4 regions of the Paenibacillus sp. 102 genome follow, and region 3 is predicted to be linked to each of the others. Evidence: riboswitches for the same ligand, from Rfam matches in the RefSeq annotation. Region 3 holds a riboswitch; each other region holds the start of a gene.
What was found. Region 3 has a riboswitch for S-adenosylmethionine ahead of AAIE21_RS19315 (PTS sugar transporter subunit IIA). Riboswitches for the same ligand answer to the same signal wherever they lie in the genome.

Region 1 (4,886 bases), on a different contig from region 3:
ATAAAATGGTGCTGCCCCAATAATTAAAGCTGGCAATGCTGCACTTGCCCCAAGCATAGTTCCAAGCAAAAGCTTCGAAAATGGAATTAATAAAATAATTAAAATGATAAATGGAATGGAACGAAAAATATTTACAAATGCTCCAATTACAGTGTGAATCGCTTTGTTTTCCCACAAGTTATCTTTAGATGTCATAAAGAGTAATAATCCTAAAATAAGACCGAAAATAAATGTGGCAAGCGCTGCGATTGCTGTCATATATAATGTTTCACCTGTTGCTTCTAACATTTGATTCCAATCCACGTTTGTGAGTAATTTATCCATGTGCAATCACCTCCAGCTCTACTTGCTCTTGATGAATTCCTGCTATCGCTTGCTGGATTGCTGCTTCTGAACCATTTAAGTGAACAACTAAGTTCCCGTAAGATCCATTGTTTGTTTGAGCGATATTGCCTTGCAAAACACTCACTTCAATATCCTCGCGTCTCATTAATCTTTGAAGCACCGGACGCTCTACAGAATCACCAATAAACTGTAAACGAATAACTTTTCCATCTGGATATTTTTCTAATAAGCTCTCAATCGTTTCATTTGTATCTTCAGAATCCGTTAACTGCTGTACAAATCTCTTTGTAATTTCCTGCTGTGGGTTACGGAATACATTTAGTACAGGACCGCTTTCTACAATTTTTCCTTTTTCCATTACTGCAACGCGATTACAAATCTTGCGAATTACATGCATTTCATGTGTAATGAGTACAATTGTTAAACCAAGGCGCTTATTAATATCTAATAGTAAATCTAAAATTTGATCTGTCGTTTCTGGATCAAGTGCTGATGTTGCTTCATCACAAAGTAATACTTTTGGATTATTCGCTAATGCTCTCGCAATCCCAACGCGCTGTTTTTGCCCACCACTTAACTGAGATGGATAGGCATCTCCTCTTCCTTCTAATCCAACAAGACGGATTAATTCATCCACACGATTTTTTCGCTGCGCTTTCTCTACCCCTGCAATCTCTAGTGGAAAAGCAATATTTTCGCGCACAGTTCGTGACCAAAGTAAATTAAAGTGCTGAAAAATCATTCCAATTTCTTGTCTTGCCTTTCGAAGTTCATTTCCAGTAATTGCTGAAATAACACGATTCGCTATCGTAATCTGTCCAGAAGTTGGTTTCTCTAATTGATTAAATAATCTAATTAAAGAACTTTTACCAGCGCCACTATATCCGATAACACCAAAAATCTCGCCTTTTTCTATTTTCAAATTGGCATCATCTACAGCAGTGACATCACCGCTTTTTGATTTATATATTTTCTTTACATTTTCTAATAAGATCATGATGTTCACCCCTTTTTTGTTTAAAAAGCGTAAGCGGCTCGTTTAGCTCTGATCGGCTAAGGTTCTCTCACACAAAAGGTGCTGTGCGGGAGGTTCTTAGACGCGAAGAGCTTGCCGCTGAAGCTGGATTTCATAAAAAGCGCAAGCAGCTCGTTAAATTTACTCCCACAATTTTTTATTTTTGATGTGAGAATTGCTTAAATCTAACTGTCGCTATAGCTACATTTCTTATTAACTCCTCTTATTATTCGAATGTCCTCCTCATTCAAACAACAAAAAAACCTTTCTGCTTTTAGAATGAGCAGAAAGGTTTATATGCATATATCAACATTACCCCTTCCTCTCATCTCTCAAAGCATTTGCTTTGCAGGAATTGGCACCATTTCAACATACTAGTTGACGGTTGCCGGGTTTCACAGGGCTCAGTCCCTCCACCTCTCTTGATAAGAGAAATCAGATTAAATTTTCGTCTGATTTGAAATTTATGAAATTGTCTATATTTTATGACTTGAATTGTATCAATATACATCCACTATGTCAACAAAAAAATTCTCAAAAAACGAACCTTCAGAATATTAAGCGCCTACTGGCATCGGCTTACATATATGAAATACCGATTCTAATAATAACATCGTACGATATGTTCCTGAATAATGTACATGTCCATTATTTATGAGCGTTTGTAACCGAACATTTCCAGTAACTAATCGCCGTAAATCATCCTCTTGAAAGCAAACAATTCGTTCTGATCCCCTTGCTTCCTTCAAAAGCTGTATATACTCTCTTGAAATTTGAAGTGAGCAACTCTCATCCCCCAAACGAAAATTAATCGTTTTTTCTCCTTGCCGAAGAAGCGGTTCTAGATGGTATTGGCTATTAGCATACGTTACAAATGATTGAAGCAACAAATATAATCCCATTCTAATCACATCCTTCATATCACTCTCTACTAATACCATTCCATCTTTTCAAACAGCAATCCTGTTACTTTCTCTCGACAAATACCGTATCACTTCTCTGCCACTGACACATTTCCCGAGAAATATGTCGAGGCGACAAAAAATTTGCCGCCTACTGTAATTCTGTATATAAATATTCAACCGAATGAAAAGCATATATTTTCTTCGTAAGTGTCCCACTTTCAAATACAAGTAAACAAGGTACACTTTCTATCGCATATTCTCGTGCCAAATGTGGCGCATAATTTAAATCTAGCATTCCTATTTCTAATTCAGATATAGTCGCTTCTACCACCGTTAACATCTTCTTTGCTAATTGGCATGTTCCGCACATCGGTGTATATACATATAACACTGTTTTTTCTTTGTCTGCTATTAGAACTGTAGCTTCAGCACCTGTCCAGTCAATCACTTCTATCATTCCTTACCGTAAATATTCTGTATAAACGTCAATGTCAGCTCCCCATAATACGTTCGCTAAATGATTCGAAGGAGCAGTTGCTACTTCACGATACGAACGGTCAATGTAAATATGCTCGGCTTGCGGGAATTCTTTTCGAAATTGTTTTCGAAGCTTTTCACCTGCAGCATCAGCATCCACTAGCACATACACTTCTTTATCAAAAAACTGATCAATGAGTTCATCCATTTTCGACAAACCAATTGTACCATTTGTACAAACAATTTCCACTGGTTCGCGAATAATAGATTCAATCTTTCTTCTATCTGATTTCCCTTCGACAATAATGACTTTCTCTACATAGACCATATGTCATCACCCGATCACCATATACTATAAAACACCCTTACTTTAGTATATAGTATATTCGATATTTTCATGTTGTTTCCTGTTTATTTTTGCAAAGAAAAGCAGAGGCGGCTGTTTAGCCCCGTTGGCTAAGGTTCTTTCGCATAGAAGACGCTTTTTGTCTTCTCATGCGGAAGGTTCTTAGACATGAGGGGCTAGGAGGCAAAGCTAGACAAAGAAAAGCGCAAGCGGCTCGTTCAGAATGTAAGGGGGATGGAGCTTCTGACGGAGAGACATTTTCCTGTTCACTTCAGCCAAAATAAAAAGGACAGCACACAGGCTGTCCTTTTTGGTGACTAGAATTAGTCTTGGTTTGTCATTTCTGCGTATTTTTCTGCAGATAATAACCCTTCTAATTGGCTTTCATCAGAAAGTTCAACTTTAACCATCCATGCACCTTCGTATGGAGATTCGTTAACAAGTTCTGGTTGGTCACTTAATTCTTCGTTTACTGCTACAACTTTACCACTTACAGGTGCGTATAATTCAGAAACTGTTTTAACAGATTCTACGCTTCCGAATGGCTCGTCAGCTTCAAGTGTTGCACCTACTTCAGGAAGTTCAACGAATACGATATCGCCTAACTCGCTTTGTGCAAAATGAGTAATACCGATAACAACTTGGTTGCCTTCAGTTTTTACCCATTCGTGTTCTTCAGAGTAACGTAAATGATTTGGAATGCTCATGACTGTACCTCCAGTGAATGTATTAATTATGTAAAAATACCTTATTGGTACTTTTTCCACACACTTTCAAACTGCTCTTCGTTAAAACCAAGTGTTACATTCGTACCATCTGTTACGATTGGACGTTTAATCAACATGCCATCAGACGCTAAAAGCTCGAACATTTCGTCCTCACTTGCTTCCTTTAACTTATCTTTTAAGCCAAGTTCACGGTAACGCATTCCACTTGTATTAAAGAATTTTTTTAATGGCAATTCACTTTTTGCATGTAAATTACGCAAATCTTCTTTTGACGGTGGATTTTCAACAATATGAATCATTTCATATGCTACATCGTTTGCCTCAAACCATTTTTTCGCTTTTTGACATGTGCCACACTTTGGATATGAATAAAATGTTACTGTCATAAATTCACCTACTTTTTTGCTAACCTTTATCTTTATCATATAGAAAACGTTTTATTATTTCAAACGATTATTCGCTAAACTTTAACTTATTTCGTGATAATTTTTAATAATCCTGCAATTTTCTCTTGTTTTTCCGCTATTTAAAAGAAAAAAATAAATATATATTTTTCCTCATACGGACCCGAACATATATGTTAAACAAACGTTTGTTTAATTTCATATTTTCTACATCAATCTTTGAAAAACATAGACCCATTCATACCAAACATACCTCTTAATCAAACGTTTGTTTAAAAAGAAAAAATAAGAAGCCCTCTACAAAGGCTCCTCATTATCTATTCAAATAATCTGCAATTGTTTGAAATACTACGATATACATATTATGAATACTTCCGTCTGCATTACCACCGTTCGTTAAACCGATTCCCCATTGTTGTCCCTCGCCACTTCCGATATTTGCAAAACCTTGTGTATACATGGCATTTTCATCTTTTGGCGCGTTATTATACTCTATATTCTTTTTAATAAAAATCGAATACGATTTATCTTGTAAGCCGATAAAAAACACTGGTTTCTTTAACGATAAAAATAAATCTTTATACTGCTCTTTCGACGCTTCTTGAAAGTGCTCTTTCATTATAAGAAAACCATCTACTTCTCCCGATTTCTTTTTCATTTCGCCTA
Region 2 (4,886 bases), on a different contig from region 3:
TTAAAATACGATGGACAATATTTTGTTCCAAAATTTGTCCTTTACTTGTAAAATACAAAATTACACCTAAAGGAACCCCTAAAATAATTGCTGCTCCCACAGAAAGTCCAACCATTAATAATGTTTGTAAAAGCGATGTCCAAATCTCTGGAAGGAGCGGAATAACATTATTGAACATGTGCAACGCCCCTCTCTTGCTCTACTCCTAATAAAAGTTTCGCAATTTCTGTTGTTGGTTTTAAATGTTGGTCGCGTAAGTGGAATGATTCAACAACTTCTCCTTCTTCCATTACCGCGACTTTATTACAAATTTGTTTAATGACATTCATTTCATGCGTTACGATTACGATTGTAACTCCTAACTCTTTATTTATCTTTTGTAAAAATTGCAAAATAGAAAGTGTCGTTTTCGGATCGAGTGCCGATGTCGGTTCATCACAAAGCAATACCTTAGGATCATTTGCTAATGCACGAGCAATCGCAACACGCTGTTTTTGCCCACCGCTCAGTTGTGAAGGAAAATGATGTGCTTTATCACTTAAACCAACAATCTCTAAACATTCTCTCACTCGTTTTTCTTTCTCTTCTTTTGAAACTGATTTCAATTCTAATGGCAGGGCAATATTATCCGATACATTTTTATTATGAAGAAGATGAAAATGTTGAAAAATCATCCCGATTGACTGTCTGGCTGTTCGTAAGTCTTTTTTCGATAACTTTGTTAAATCTTTACCATTTACAATGACTGCACCTGAATCTGGTTTTTCCAGTAAATTCATTGTACGTAATAACGTAGATTTTCCCGCACCACTTAAGCCAGCAATTCCGTATATATCATGTTCTTCAATTTGTAAAGAGACTGATTTTACACCGTGAAATAAACCTTCTTTCGTCTGAAACGTTTTATTTATATTGCGTAACGTTATCACGTTCACTCACTCCTTTTCAATTGATTTATAAGCATCGTCTGCTAGTAATGAGAGTGTTACATCATCCATTGGTGGATTGTGTAAACCAGCGCGAACATTTAAATAATAGCGGTGCAGCGGATTCTTTTCAGATAAACTTTTTGCCCCTACAATTCTCATTGCCTTATCGACAATTGATATCGCTGCATTCGTCGCAATATATTTCGCTGCTGCTAATTCTGCTTGCAAGGATTGTTTATTTTTCGCCTCATCATATTTTTTCGCCACTTGGTATAAAAAAGTGCGAGCTTGCAAGAGTTCTAACTCTAATTCGCCTACTAATCTTCTAACGTTTGGAAGCAAGCTGATTGGGTGATTTAAACTATTCGGTTGATATGATTTCGCAAAATCAATTGCATAATTTCTTGCAGCCTGTGCAATTCCCAAATAGCATGCTGGTATATGAAGTAACCATCCAATTCCTTTCGGTTTCGACTTCGAACCTTTTACATCTGTAAAAAATTTATTCGGGATTTCAACATTCTGCAGTACAAGATCGTGGCTAGCGGTTCCGCGCATCGCAACACTATCCCAAGTCTCCTCAATAAACACACCCTTTTCATGTCTTGGAATTACAAATTCCCCAATCTCTTCTCTTCCTTCAATACTCGCTGAAATAATGAAATAATCGAGTACAGGTGCCATCGTTGTAAAAGTCTTTCTCCCGTTTATAATCCATTTATCACCTTTTTGTACAGCTAACGTTTCTGGTTTTCCGCCTCGCGTTGGACTCCCTGTTTTTGGTTCCGTTGCCGCTCTGTTAAAAAGAGCGCCTTTTTTTACTTCGTCACAAAACCAAGCGAACATATCGGGTTTCCATGAACGATTTTCAGCAAGTTCCTTCACAATCCCAAGGTGCCAGCCAATTGATAAAGCTGTTGCTCCGTCTCCCTCTGCAATCTTTTCTTGAAATAAAACAAAGTCATATAGCGAAATTGCCTTTCCTCCGACATCTTTTGGTAATGTTAACTTCGTATAACCGATATGCTGCAACTCTTTAATATTTTCAAAAGGAAAAGATCCGAGTTCACTCAGTTGATGTTCCCTTCCTGCAAACTGCGGAATTAATTCCTTTATCTTCTCCAATACGAGAACTTGTTCTTCTGTTTCTATAAATGATAATGTCATATCAAGATCTCCTTTACTTTAAGTAATCAGGAAGTACGAATCCTTCAAATTGTTCTTCAGATTGAATCATCTTTTTAAATTCTGGTGAATGGTACGCTTCAATTAAGTCTTTCGCAAATTGTTTTTCTTTATCTTCATCACGAACAGTAACAATAATTCTGTGTTGCGGAGGTGTTTTTTCTAATTCCAATGCTTCTTTTAACTTATGTCCAGATGAAATGACAAGATTTCCGTTAATAATGCCGTAATCTAAATCTTTCATTGCCCTTGGGATTTGTGGTGATTCGAGCGGTACTAATTTGAAATCTTTCTTTTTAAACGTTATGTCTTTTTCAGAGATTGTTAAAATATTTACATTTCCTTTTAATTTCACCCAGCCAATCTCTTCTAAAATACGTAATGCCCGTTCTAAATTAACTGGATCATTGGGTACCCCAATCTTCATTCCATCTTTCAAATCATCTAATGATTTATGTTTTTCAGAGTATACACCTTGAGGTGCTGATGGAACTTGAATAATACTTGAAATTTTCGCATTATTTTCTTTTGCGTAAGACTTCATAAAAGCAGTACTTTGAAATATATTTGCATCAATATCCTTATTCGTTAATGCAGGATTTGTTTCGTTTGGCGAATTAAACTCAACAATTTTAATTTTGTATCCCTTTTTCTCTAAGTACGGTTGTACTGCTTTTTTCACTTGATCGCTATATGGACCAGGTGTAAAGCCTAAACGAATCTCTTTTTGATTGCCCCCTGATGTCTGCGTACAACCAGTAATGATAAATAAACTACATACAATACTTACAAGTGCAAAAAATAAACGCTTCATCCCTTCTCCTCCTACTAAAAAACAACCTTACATATAAGAAGGTTGTCATCTCTTTTCCTTCTTATCTACTCGGAATTAGCACCTTTTTATTACAGATAGGTTGCTGAAGCTTCATCGGGCCGTTCCCTCCACTTCTCTCGATAAGATTATATTTTATTATGTTCTCTATTGTGTCACTATTCCGATGAAAATACAAGGCTTTTATTATAAAAATTTTCTATAATTTGTAAAGTTATAGGAAAATTACAACATATTCACATAACAAAAAGGATAGATAAGGCAGAGTAGTTCTGCCTTATCTATCCTTTCTCTTACTTGTTTAATCACCTTTCAGCATACGTAAAGGTAACGATGCAACATACCCAATATAAGAACATAATTCTTTAAAAAAGAACGGAATTTCTGTATCTAATGTTTTATATGCTGATGTTGGCGTTGGTGATGCATATGCATCCATCCCAATATGCTTCGCTATTTTCATCGCTCGCTTCATATGAAGAGGATCACTTACAATCGTGTATGTATGTAAGCCATTATCAATTCCGACCTGTTTCGCATTCTTTAAATTATCTTCTGTAAAACGCGACTGTGTTTCAATTAATATATCTTCATCCTTTACGTTATGTTTTATTGCATACGCTTTTGCAGTACGTGCTTCTTCTTGCTCCGCTTCAAATTTGGTACCACCTGTAAAAATAATTTTTTTAATACTTCCATTCTTATACAAGGAAATCGCATGATTGATTCTTTCGCGAAATACAGGAGACGGCTTTCCGTTCCAAGACGCCGCTCCTAGTACAACAGCAGCATCTGTAGGTACCTCGTCTGTTTTAAAGCGATAACTCCAAATATCGTAAGCTACATAACTTACAAATAGAATCATAGAACTAATCATAAGCAAGAACACTTGCAAGATTCTTCTTTTTTTACTTTTCTTATTTTGTTTCATTTGTACTAGCCTCCGTGCATCATCCATACTTCTATTAATTTAAAATGATCTTTTTTGAATCATTATATTTGAGTTTATTTGAAAGAAGGCACTTTTCTCAACAATTGATTCGTGCTATAAAGGGTTTTCATTCAAATAGAGGATTTTTAATTTACTATTATTTGCGGTTCATACTTTATGAATTTGATTTATGTACAAATTTCTCATACAACTCTATTGTAACGAATTTCTTCACAGAAGGGAATGATGAAACAAAAGTATATAAAAGAAGTTATCATTTTGTAAGAAAAAAAGAAGAGATTTTCCTAATTTCATAGAAACGAACCTCTTTTTTCTATCTACTTTATAATCCAATATTTCATATGTTGCTCCTCAAGTGCACATGTAAAGCCTGCTTTTTCTAACACTCTACTTGAAGCAACATTACTCGTTAAGCAATCTGCTTTAATCGTTTTTACTTCCTCATTCTGCTTAAGCCACTCTACAAAAGCTCTCGCCATCTCAGTCGCATAACCATTTCCTTGATAATCTGATACGATACTATATCCAATCTCAACTGTACCAGTTGAATCAGGTGCACCTTTACAACCCATATCACCAATAATTGCATTATCTTCCTTATGAATAATGAGTCCACTCCACTTACTTTGCTTTGGATTTTTCCGTAAACCTTCCGCAATCCACGGCAAAATATCTTTATAATCAGGCATTGGCCAGTCTAAAGATACTTTATATGGTATGATTTCCTGCAACTCTTCTCTTCCTTTTATCGTTGCCTCGACAAGTTCTAATGTAAAGGGAATCATCTTTAGTCGCTTTGTTTCAATATTTATCATGTAAACCTCCTATTTATGTAAATCCATTTTTTTCAGTAGTTGCTCTTTCACTACTGGCCACTCACTCAAAATGATGCTATATACTACCGCATCCCTTACATAGCCACTCGGTAACTTTCTTTCATTTCGTAATACTCCTTCTTTTACTGCACCTAGCCTTTCAATTGCTCGCT
Region 3 (4,886 bases):
CCATCGTTAGGAGTGTAATTGCCATGTAAATAAGAAGAGCAATAATTAACCCGAAAATTGTTGCTTTTTTTACATCGCGCTGTGATTTTGCGCGATTCGATAGCATAACTGCTGATTCAATTCCTATAAATGCCCAAAGAGTTGCAATAGCAGCGGCATTAACTTGTCCGCCTAATGGAATCGATTTCCCAGCCTCATTCATAAATGTTTGACCATCGCCAAAGTTAGAAGTATTGAAAATAAATAATGTAATGACGATGAACATTGTAAATCCGATAATCTTTGCGATCGTTGCAAGCAGATTCATGTTGCCAGCTCTATCAATGTTTTGAGAAAGAATATATTGAATACCCCATAGCATAATGCTACATACAGTAAATGTTAATCCTTTTCCAAGTTCTAATGAAAATCCGTTTAGTGAAAAAAGAACTTGCTTACTTTGTAAAACTGGGAAGAATGTAGATAGGTATCCTGCAAATGAAATAATAACAGAAGCAGTTGCAGCCCAGTTCGCAGCCCAGTATCCCCATGCTATACTATATCCAGCAACTTTACCTGCCTTTTGAGAAGTAAACATTGCTTGTGCGTAACTTTGTGGCCCAGCTTTTAAATCTGGTTTACGTACGGCAAGGTTTCCAAATACAAGAGCAATCATAAATACACCAAGTCCTGTAATACTCCAAGCAAGTGTAGATCCCATGGGACCCGATACTTGTGCTAAATTTGCTGGAAGCATAAACACGCCACCGCCAACCATATTTCCAACAACAAATGCTGTTAAAATCCATAAACCCCATTTTTTCGTTTCCATGTTTGTTTATCTCCTTTGTAGTAGTTTTGCTTATTCATCATCTTTTTACTAGCCTTTTTGAAAACAAAAAAGAGCCATGTAGATAAAAAATACCTACATGGCTCTTTGCCTAACGTAGGTACAACGGGAATAACCCTTGTACCTACGCGTGAATTTTTCCGCTAGGTTTCAAGGGTTTACGTATGATGATGATGTTTTTGTGCAAATGTAACTACAGTTGTATTCGTAAGCATAGTTCTTTGCTCCCTTTCTCCTCTGATTTTGAAGTTAGTATACTACATGTTTTTTAGAATGAAAAGAGAAATATGAAAAAATTTATAAAAATTCGTATTGGTGACTAAATATTTATATAGATATTTCTTGTGCTGGGAAATATATGAACTCAAATTTGAAAAAGGCATAATCCCTTTCTTTTTAGGTGGGAGAGAGCGTCCGGTTATGCGTAGAAGCAGTCACATCCTTTTTTTACCCCATGCCATGTAAAACATAAGGAGAAAACAAGTGGAGGATAGGTAGGGGATAACTACCCGTAAAAGACCGATTGGTTTAACTAACCATCAGTGGGGGATGAAGACCCTACACTGATGGAAGTTTCACTTTATATATTGAAAAATCAATATAGATTTATACTACTATTTGGAAGCTATCATTATATTTTTACTTGTCTTCCATGCACAGATTTTTGCAAAGGCAAATCATTGGCGTGCTCTAAGTAGTTTTGAATACTTGGTTTGTATTTTCTAAAGAATACATATGTGACAAGATAAAGAAGTAGTATACCGCCAATCCAAAAAGGAGATTTTGATAAAAATGCTAAAAAGATTAGTCCTGTTACAGGTGATGTAAGAATTCCGAAACTTGTAATCAGAAGGACACCTGCCGGAATGGTTACTCCAACTTGTTGTGCAACTTCTGTAAAGATAGGTGCGGTGTACGTTGCCATATAAAGACCTAAGCTAAACCAAATTGCACCAATTAGAATTGATTTAAAAATATTTCCATTTGTAATCGCTACTATTCCTTGAACCATGTAAGGGAGCGCAATTAAATCGACAATAGGAAGGACTTCATTTCCGGGTAAAATTAATGCTAATACAACCATGATTGGAATGAGTAAAATACCAGTTGTTAATGTTGCAGTTTCACCATATCCCATTGCATCATTTACACCTAAATACCAATCTCGGGATTTATTTTTATCTTTGTTAATATTTTTTTTCGCTGACTCTGTAAGGGGTAAAAATGCTTGAGCAAAAATCCCCGAAACCTTTGGGAAAATAGTCATAATAGCGGCAGTTGAGATCCCGACAGTAGTAATTTGTCCCCATGCTTTTAATGTATGAAGAGAATGGAAATTTCCTAATATTCCGATACAAACACCGAGAAATAGTCCTAGAAAAATGGGTTCTCCAAATAATCCTAATTTTTTCTTTAATACTTCGGGGTTAGCATTTACTTTTCCAACACCGAACTTTGTTAGCAGGCTGTTTAGTCCAATCGCAAAGGGAATGCTCCCAACATGATGTAACTGTAAAATCGCACAACGCGGGTATTGAAAATATGTAGACCATCTTTTGGACAATAATTCTGCGAAAAGAAGGCTATACAGATTAAGTGTAATCATGCAAGCTAAAGCTAGCCATAAATTACTTGTAACTAAATAAATCATGGAACCCCATACCATATAGGAATAATTGTTCCATAAATCTCCTGGTTGGAAAATATTCGTCCATTTAAGTAGGAATAATCCAACTTGCAGCAATAGTGCGAGACCTACAAAGATCATCCCGACTTCCGTAGAATAGGCAACAATTGAGCTAGCTTGCCATCCGATATCAAATACAGGGAGGCTGACTCCTGTACTTTTCACCATATTTTGAACAACAGGCATAATAATAGGGATATAAGCATTTAGTAAAAGAGTGAATCCTTGTAAGCCAATACCTGCATATAAAGCAGAATAAAAAGCTTTTTTACGATTTACCTTTAAAGCGATCGCGATTATAAAAATAACAATTGGCACAAAAACGGATGCGCCAAATGTATCAAAAATCTTCTTAAGAAATTCTAGTTCCATTTGTATCAATCCACCCGTCTTATGAATTTATAATGTCTTCTTGTTTTAAAATGTTATGAATAACTTGTTTTACTTCTTCTAAAAAACTTTCTTCATCAAAACCAGTTAAAAATCCAACAGCATTAATCGCTGGAATAGAGAGACCTTGAGGGATAGGTGTAGTATAAGCAATAAAATCATATTGTCTTTCTTCTAAAAATTGTTCGACTTGTGTAGGTTTTACCTCAGTTGTTGTAATTGTAATATGATCCTCACTTAAAGCCTCTTTTAGCTTTTCTGAAACCATAGTTGAGCTTACTGTCCCTGAACCGCAAACTGTTAAAATGTGAAATATTCTCATGTTTTTTCCTCCTTAAATAGTAAGAGTAGAAATAGATTCTATAATCTCTGATTTTGTAGACGCAGTAGCTAGTTGTTGCAGCAGCTGTGGATGTTGAATAAGTTTCATAATTTCTTTAAGTATTTGAATGTGTTGCCTACCATCTTGTAGCGCAAGTAAGAAAAGAACTTGCACATTTGTTGTTTCTTTTTCCAAACTCCCCATAAGAGTAAAAGGGATAGGTGTTTCTAATGTAATTACACTGATGACAGATTGTGTAATATGTGAAGGATCTGTATGAGGGATGGCTACCCCAATTTTTTCAGTAGGAAGACCTGTTGGATGATGCATTTCTCGTTCTAGCACAGCTTGTGAGAAGCTTTCTTTTACAAATCCCTTCATAAGTAAGTCGGTGGAAACCTTTTCTAAAATTTCTTTAAATGTTGTATCTGAAAGTTTTGGGTAAATAAACTGTTCGTGGAAAATATCCAAATAACTTCGTCTCCTCCCTAGTTGTAATTTAGTGTGTAGTAATAAAAAAATCACCCCTTTCTATGCGAAGAAAGGGATGATTACTTTGATTAGAAAATCATCACCTTATCTGTCGCCTTTAAACGCAGGAATTAGCACCTTCCTAATAAAATAGGGGTTGCCGAGGTTTCGTAGGGCCGGTCCCTCCACCTCTCTTGATAAGGAGTAAAAGTATGAAAATAATAAAAAAGCCTACTTTACAAGAAGAAGGCTTTGAAATATACAATATCGCTTCTTCTTATCTTTTAGAATTTAGATTCTAAAGGAATTGGCACCTACCTAAATAAAATAGGGGTTGCCGAGGTTTCATAGGGCCGATCCCTCCACCTCTCTTGATAAGAGTTTATAAATTATGATTTTTGTGAAATATGTAAATATTATAGGGTTAATGTGTAAAATAATCAAGAGGAAAAACTAATTTTCTGTCATGCTATAATACAAGTAGAAATAGAAGGTGACAAGGGGATATTCAAAATGATGAGTAAGTATGAGCAGATTTATACGGAGATAAGTGATTCCATTGATAATCGTAAGTTAACAGAGGGATGTAAAATTCCATCTGAAACAGAATTGATGAAGCAGTATGAAGCGAGCCGTGGGACGGTAAGAAAAGCTGTTGATTTATTACAGGAACGTGGATATGTACAGAAAATTCATGGTAAAGGCGTTTTCGTTTTAAAACGAAAAAACATTGAATTTAATTTTGGTGGTATTGTGAGTTTTCAAGAGGAGAATGAACGATTAGGGCGTCAATGTATAACAAATGTGGTAGAGATGGAGCAATTGTCAGCACCGAAAGAAATAGCAAAATTATTAAATGTGAAGGCGAAAACGCAGGTAGATCATATTAAACGTGTTCGAAATATTGATGGGGAAAATGTAATTTTAGATGTAAACTATTTTGTATCTGAATATATCCCTGAATTAACAAAAGACATTGCTGAGAAGTCGATTTATAAATACATTGAGAAAGTATTAGAATTACATATTAGTTATTCACATCGCGTTATCGAAGTGCAACCTTGCACAGATGATGATCGGAAGTATTTAGATTTAAATGGAACAGATTATGTTGTTGTTGTGAAAAACTTTACTCATCTTTATGATGGTAGTCAGTTTGAATATACAGAATCACGCCACCGACTTGA
Region 4 (4,886 bases), on a different contig from region 3:
TTTCTTTTGATCTTCCAATTCGTGATTTGCGTAAAATGATTATCCCTTTATTAGATACAACGGGGGTTTGGAATGAGGATCAATTTAATATTATGATTAACGCTTACGAATCAATTTCCCCTCTAACAGCTGAACAAAAAAAGATCATGTTTATCGATATGCTATTTCCATATGAACTTTACGATGTAATTCGTGAAAGATATGTTAGAAAATCGCCTCTTCTTCCTAATGAACTTGCCGAAGCCATGGAATATGAGAGAATAAAATCTAAAGCTTTAAATACTTTAATTGAGAAATTTTAAAATCTAATACTAGTATTTAGTCATCCTATTTTCCACAGATTATAACTGTATCCAAACACCTACTCTTTCCATTAATAAACTTCTTTATAAGCAATAATTTATTATCTTTACTCTGACATCTAATTATATTTGTCAAATAAGAGGATGAAGTGAAACTAAAAATAAGGAGCCTACTAAATAAACAGCAGGCTCCTTTCACTATCATTTTTTCAATACCAAGGTCTAACCAATTATATTTCTACATCACTGATTCCGCTGTGTTTCTTTAAATTCTTCCTTAATTTGAGCAAGCGTTCCTTCTTCTGTAATTAATCGGTATGCTGCATACGCTAACGCTTTTGCAGATGTAATTAATGCTTTATCGCCAAGTTCCGAACAAGCTGCTTCTCTAAATTCATTTGTATGAGCAATTAAATCATCTGGACCAATTTTGATGTAAGGATGAATCGTTGGTACGACTTGACTCACATTCCCTGCGTCAGTTGAACCAATTCCCAGTCTCTCTTTACGATTTACATTTTCCCCGAGTAGTTCTAATTCCTCCGCAACCACTTCATTAAATGTTTTCGTCACTAATAATTCATCGATTTCATTTTGGAACTGATTGATTTTTACTGTTGTTCCTGTTGCTAGTGCGGATCCCTGTGCAATATTTCGTACCTTTTCAGTTACTTCAGCACATTTTTTACGTGTTGCTGCTCGAATGAAAAAGCGAGCTGATGCGTAATCTGGAATAATATTCGGTGCCTTTCCGCCTTCAGTAATGACACCATGAATTTTCACATCTGCTGGAAGTTGTTGACGAAGGGCATTAATCCCATTGTAAAGCTGAATAATCGCATCTAATGCATTAATTCCTTCCTCTGGTGACGCTGCCGCATGTGCAGCCTTTCCATAAAAATGAAAATCAAGTGGATCAACTGCTAGTGATGGACTTGTTGTTGCTGTTTTTCCGCTTGGATGAATCATAAGCGCTGCATCAATATTGTTAAACAAACCCGCCTTCACATAACTTGCTTTTGCACTTCCATTTGGACCACCTTCTTCTGCTGGTGTCCCAAATACAACGATTTCACCGCCAATTTCTTCAATTGTTTCTGATAATGCAATCGCTGCCGCAACACTTATTGTGCCAATTAAATTATGACCACACGCATGACCTAATCCGGGCAAAGCGTCATACTCTGCTAAAAAAGCAATTGTAGGCCCTTGTTTCCCTGAGCTTTTCCGTGCAATAAAGCCTGTTTCATGTCCTGCTATATTGTGTTGCAGTTGAAAACCTGCACTTCCTAGTAATAAGCTTAATGTTCTTGATGCAAAAAATTCTTGATTACCAATTTCAGGATCCGCATGAATATCATGACTTGTTTTTAAGTATTTTTCTTTATTTCTTTCTATACTTTCAGCAATAATATTTCGATGTGACGTTACTTGTGTTGTTCCCATTTCTCCATTCCTCCTTTAAATTTCCACATAAAAAAACCTCTTTCTAAAAGATAGAAAGAGGCTTGAAAAATACAGATTCAAAAATGCCTTCTTTCTTATCTTTCAAGTCTTTCACTTGCTGGAATTGGCACAGTATTCATATTGAATCCGCTGCCGAGGCTTCATAGGGCCAGTCCCTCTACCTCTCTTGATAAGAAAATCGTTTTTGTTTTCATAAAATTATATTAAATTATTTTCATTCTAGTTTTATTCCGACTAAATGTCAAGGAATTCCGATCTGATTTTACCGAATATCTAAAAACCCTTTTAAAACGCCAATCGTTTCAGGTGCCTGCAGTCTTGCACATATATAAGGGAATTCTGGACTTCCTTCAAACATCATTTGCGACGTTAACGGCGCACCTACCCAAAAGATTTCATCATCAATACATACAAATGGGAGTGATTTATTTTGCCTTTGTACTCTTACATTTTTCAACGGAATGGGTCCATCGCTATATATTGTGACTTGCGCCGCTGTACGCATTAATGCCTGCCATACTCTTTTATCTACCTGTCTTGTACTTGGAAGCGAAATAATAATTTTTTGTTTTGCTGACAGAATATCTTTTAATAATGCTTTCGTCTCTTCCAAATTCATTTGCATAAACCATCTCAAACGCTTTGTAATTTTTCGTTCTAACAATGGACGTGATGTTGTACGATCATATACATTTCCATGTCTTTCTATGTGAGAAGTTAAGTGAGATAACGCTTGTTTTCTTGAAAGATTTTTCCGCATATACTGACAGTCCGATAACTGAATGAACTTCCCTCTTGCCCTTGTAACTGCAACGTTTACAAGACGATGGTTCTTATGATCGAAGAATAATACACCTGGACGTTCCTGGGGATAACTATCTACCGTATCAAATATCATCATGTCTCGTTCAGATCCTTGGAACTTATGAACTGTCGCTGCTAGAACAGGTGTATTCCGGTACTTTGTTTTTTGCAATAGTTCTCTTATACATGTTGATAAGAAACGGGACTGCGCTCGGTATGGTGTTACAATTCCAATAGATTGAACGCCATCTAATAATCCAATTAAAATCATCTGCATTGCAACTAAACCAGACATAATATTAAAACGCGAACCAGAAGCTGCATCTTTTAAAGAATAAGCTCCCATCAAACTTGTATCGAACAGAGCTGTCGCTTCATTTGCAAATGGCTGTAATTTCGCTAATTCTTGTCTTGCCGAGACAGAAGGATGATCGAACACCCTATTCTTATAAATAAATGAATTTGTAAATTTAGATATATCCGCATGCATCCGTCTTTGTTCTTGCAGCATAAATAAATTCGGATGTGTTTCATAACTATTTACTGACTGCACAATCCCCGCATGATAAAACATATCCTCCCCTAACCACTTTCTAACAAGCTCATGATTTGCCATCGCAATCGGAGGTAACTGTAAAAAGTCACCACAAATGACAATTCGCTTACCAAGAGAAGCAGCTAATGCAATTTGCGGCACATACGCCATACTCACTTCATCTACAACAACTAAGTCAAATGTTCGTTCATAAACAAGAGAATCAATTGCGCATTTGGATAACGTTGCACCAATTACTTGTGCATTTTCAATATATTCTCTTTCCACTTCTTTAATCTTCGCTCTTTGTTTTCTAAGATCGCCTTCAATTTCTTGCATACGCTTTTTATCAGAAGCAGTCGCTTTATACGATAAGATTTTTTGACGAAGATCTTGGCGCATTTCTTCTAAATAAAGCTTCTCTTCTCCCCATGATCCATTCGTCGTTTCCACTAGTCTAGAAGCTAGCAACGTATCATGATTACGTATATGTTCATGTTGACTAAATCCATAACGGACAATTTCTCCTGGTGTCCACTTTTCTTTCTTTTCGATTTGCTTTGTTACTTCACTCATTAATACATCAACTGCCGCATTACTATGAGCAAGTACAAGCACTGATTTTCCTTTTTGATAATGAGCCGAAATAATACGTGATAAGTTATAAGTCTTTCCTGTTCCAGGTGGTCCCCAAACATATGTCGCCCTATTATAAAAAGAACGATACGCAAGTTCATTCTTCGGATTTTTCATCTTCTCCATATGCTTTGGTGTACTCTTTCCATCTAAAAGACGTTTTACTCGCTGACGTTTTTGTTTATCTTTTCGTATTTCTTTCAACCGTTCTTGTAATTGTTCTAATAACTGCCATGGTTCACTATATAAACTAGCTTCTCTTATTTCACCTTGTATATAATCATTTAATTTCAATTCGATTTCTAATCCATGTACAGATAGCACTTCTCCCGTTGCTTCTTCACCATCAAATTCAATTCGAATCGGTGTACCCTCTGGTAAGCTTACTTCCGAAATAAGCTGAAATACATAGACTGTACTCTCATAATCTGTATATAAAAAACGACCATTTATAATAGATAGCTTACTACCACCTATCGTTTTCCAATGTTTAATTTCATATGCTAACGCTTGGTGCCACTCTTTCATTGTTTCCGTTAATGAAGGAGTTTGTAAGGTTGTGTTCATACTGTTGTCTCCTTCCTTCTCTCCAAACATACTTTCTCACTATATCATAGAACACGCTAAAATTTGTAAGGTTTTTATCTTGCTTATTTTCTTAATTTTCAATATTATGATACATATGAAATTTATGGAAAGAAGGAATCAACATGCCAGTAAGAAGAATTGAACACGTTGGAATCATGGTTGCCAACTTAGAAACATCTATCTCATTTTATGAAAAAGTGGTTGGACTAAAACTGATTAAACGTATGGGACATCCAGATCCCAACTTAAAACTTGCTTTTTTAGGTGTAGAAGGCGCACCAGAAACAATTCTTGAATTAATTGAAGGCTATAACCCTTCTCTTCCAGCAGAAGGAAAAGTACATCATATTTGCTTTAAAGTGGATTCTTTAGAGAATGAGATTGAAAGACTGAAGAAGTTAGAGGTCACTTTTTTATTAAGTGAAGAAATTGAAACATTACCGGATGGAACTCGTTACATTTTCTTCGCTGGTCCTGATGGGGAATGGGTGGAGTTTTTTGAGACTGAGCGATAAGATAAAACATATGTAGGTGATTTTTTCATACTCCGTACA

Region 1: another riboswitch for S-adenosylmethionine. It lies ahead of AAIE21_RS14410 (methionine ABC transporter ATP-binding protein); the one in region 3 lies ahead of AAIE21_RS19315 (PTS sugar transporter subunit IIA).
Region 2: another riboswitch for S-adenosylmethionine. It lies ahead of AAIE21_RS12655 (MetQ/NlpA family ABC transporter substrate-binding protein); the one in region 3 lies ahead of AAIE21_RS19315 (PTS sugar transporter subunit IIA).
Region 4: another riboswitch for S-adenosylmethionine. It lies ahead of AAIE21_RS12725 (M20 family metallopeptidase); the one in region 3 lies ahead of AAIE21_RS19315 (PTS sugar transporter subunit IIA).

The regions. Positions count from the first base shown of each region.
Region 1 is NZ_JBCGHT010000005.1:91,669-96,554, forward strand. Features, by position in the region: gene AAIE21_RS14405 (methionine ABC transporter permease) at 1-324, opposite strand, end outside; gene AAIE21_RS14410 (methionine ABC transporter ATP-binding protein) at 317-1,342, opposite strand; SAM riboswitch class I at 1,683-1,792, opposite strand; gene AAIE21_RS14415 (hypothetical protein) at 1,918-2,262, opposite strand; gene AAIE21_RS14420 (thioredoxin family protein) at 2,414-2,722, opposite strand; gene AAIE21_RS14425 (toprim domain-containing protein) at 2,726-3,070, opposite strand; gene gcvH (glycine cleavage system protein GcvH) at 3,412-3,795, opposite strand; gene AAIE21_RS14435 (arsenate reductase family protein) at 3,837-4,202, opposite strand; gene AAIE21_RS14440 (hypothetical protein) at 4,534-4,886, opposite strand, start outside.
Region 2 is NZ_JBCGHT010000004.1:99,605-104,490, forward strand. Features, by position in the region: gene AAIE21_RS12640 (methionine ABC transporter permease) at 1-178, opposite strand, end outside; gene AAIE21_RS12645 (methionine ABC transporter ATP-binding protein) at 168-929, opposite strand; gene AAIE21_RS12650 (acyl-CoA dehydrogenase family protein) at 936-2,096, opposite strand; gene AAIE21_RS12655 (MetQ/NlpA family ABC transporter substrate-binding protein) at 2,110-2,928, opposite strand; SAM riboswitch class I at 2,987-3,075, opposite strand; gene AAIE21_RS12660 (YdcF family protein) at 3,248-3,877, opposite strand; gene AAIE21_RS12665 (GNAT family N-acetyltransferase) at 4,216-4,713, opposite strand; gene AAIE21_RS12670 (GNAT family N-acetyltransferase) at 4,723-4,886, opposite strand, start outside.
Region 3 is NZ_JBCGHT010000010.1:32,310-37,195, reverse strand. Features, by position in the region: gene AAIE21_RS19330 (amino acid permease) at 1-811, opposite strand, end outside; gene AAIE21_RS19325 (PTS galactitol transporter subunit IIC) at 1,461-2,888, opposite strand; gene AAIE21_RS19320 (PTS sugar transporter subunit IIB) at 2,908-3,228, opposite strand; gene AAIE21_RS19315 (PTS sugar transporter subunit IIA) at 3,241-3,699, opposite strand; SAM riboswitch class I at 3,802-3,903, opposite strand; SAM riboswitch class I at 3,974-4,080, opposite strand; gene treR (trehalose operon repressor) at 4,213-4,886, shown strand, end outside.
Region 4 is NZ_JBCGHT010000004.1:115,047-119,932, forward strand. Features, by position in the region: gene AAIE21_RS12720 (CotS family spore coat protein) at 1-302, shown strand, start outside; gene AAIE21_RS12725 (M20 family metallopeptidase) at 546-1,748, opposite strand; SAM riboswitch class I at 1,841-1,945, opposite strand; gene AAIE21_RS12730 (AAA domain-containing protein) at 2,032-4,341, opposite strand; gene AAIE21_RS12735 (VOC family protein) at 4,455-4,847, shown strand.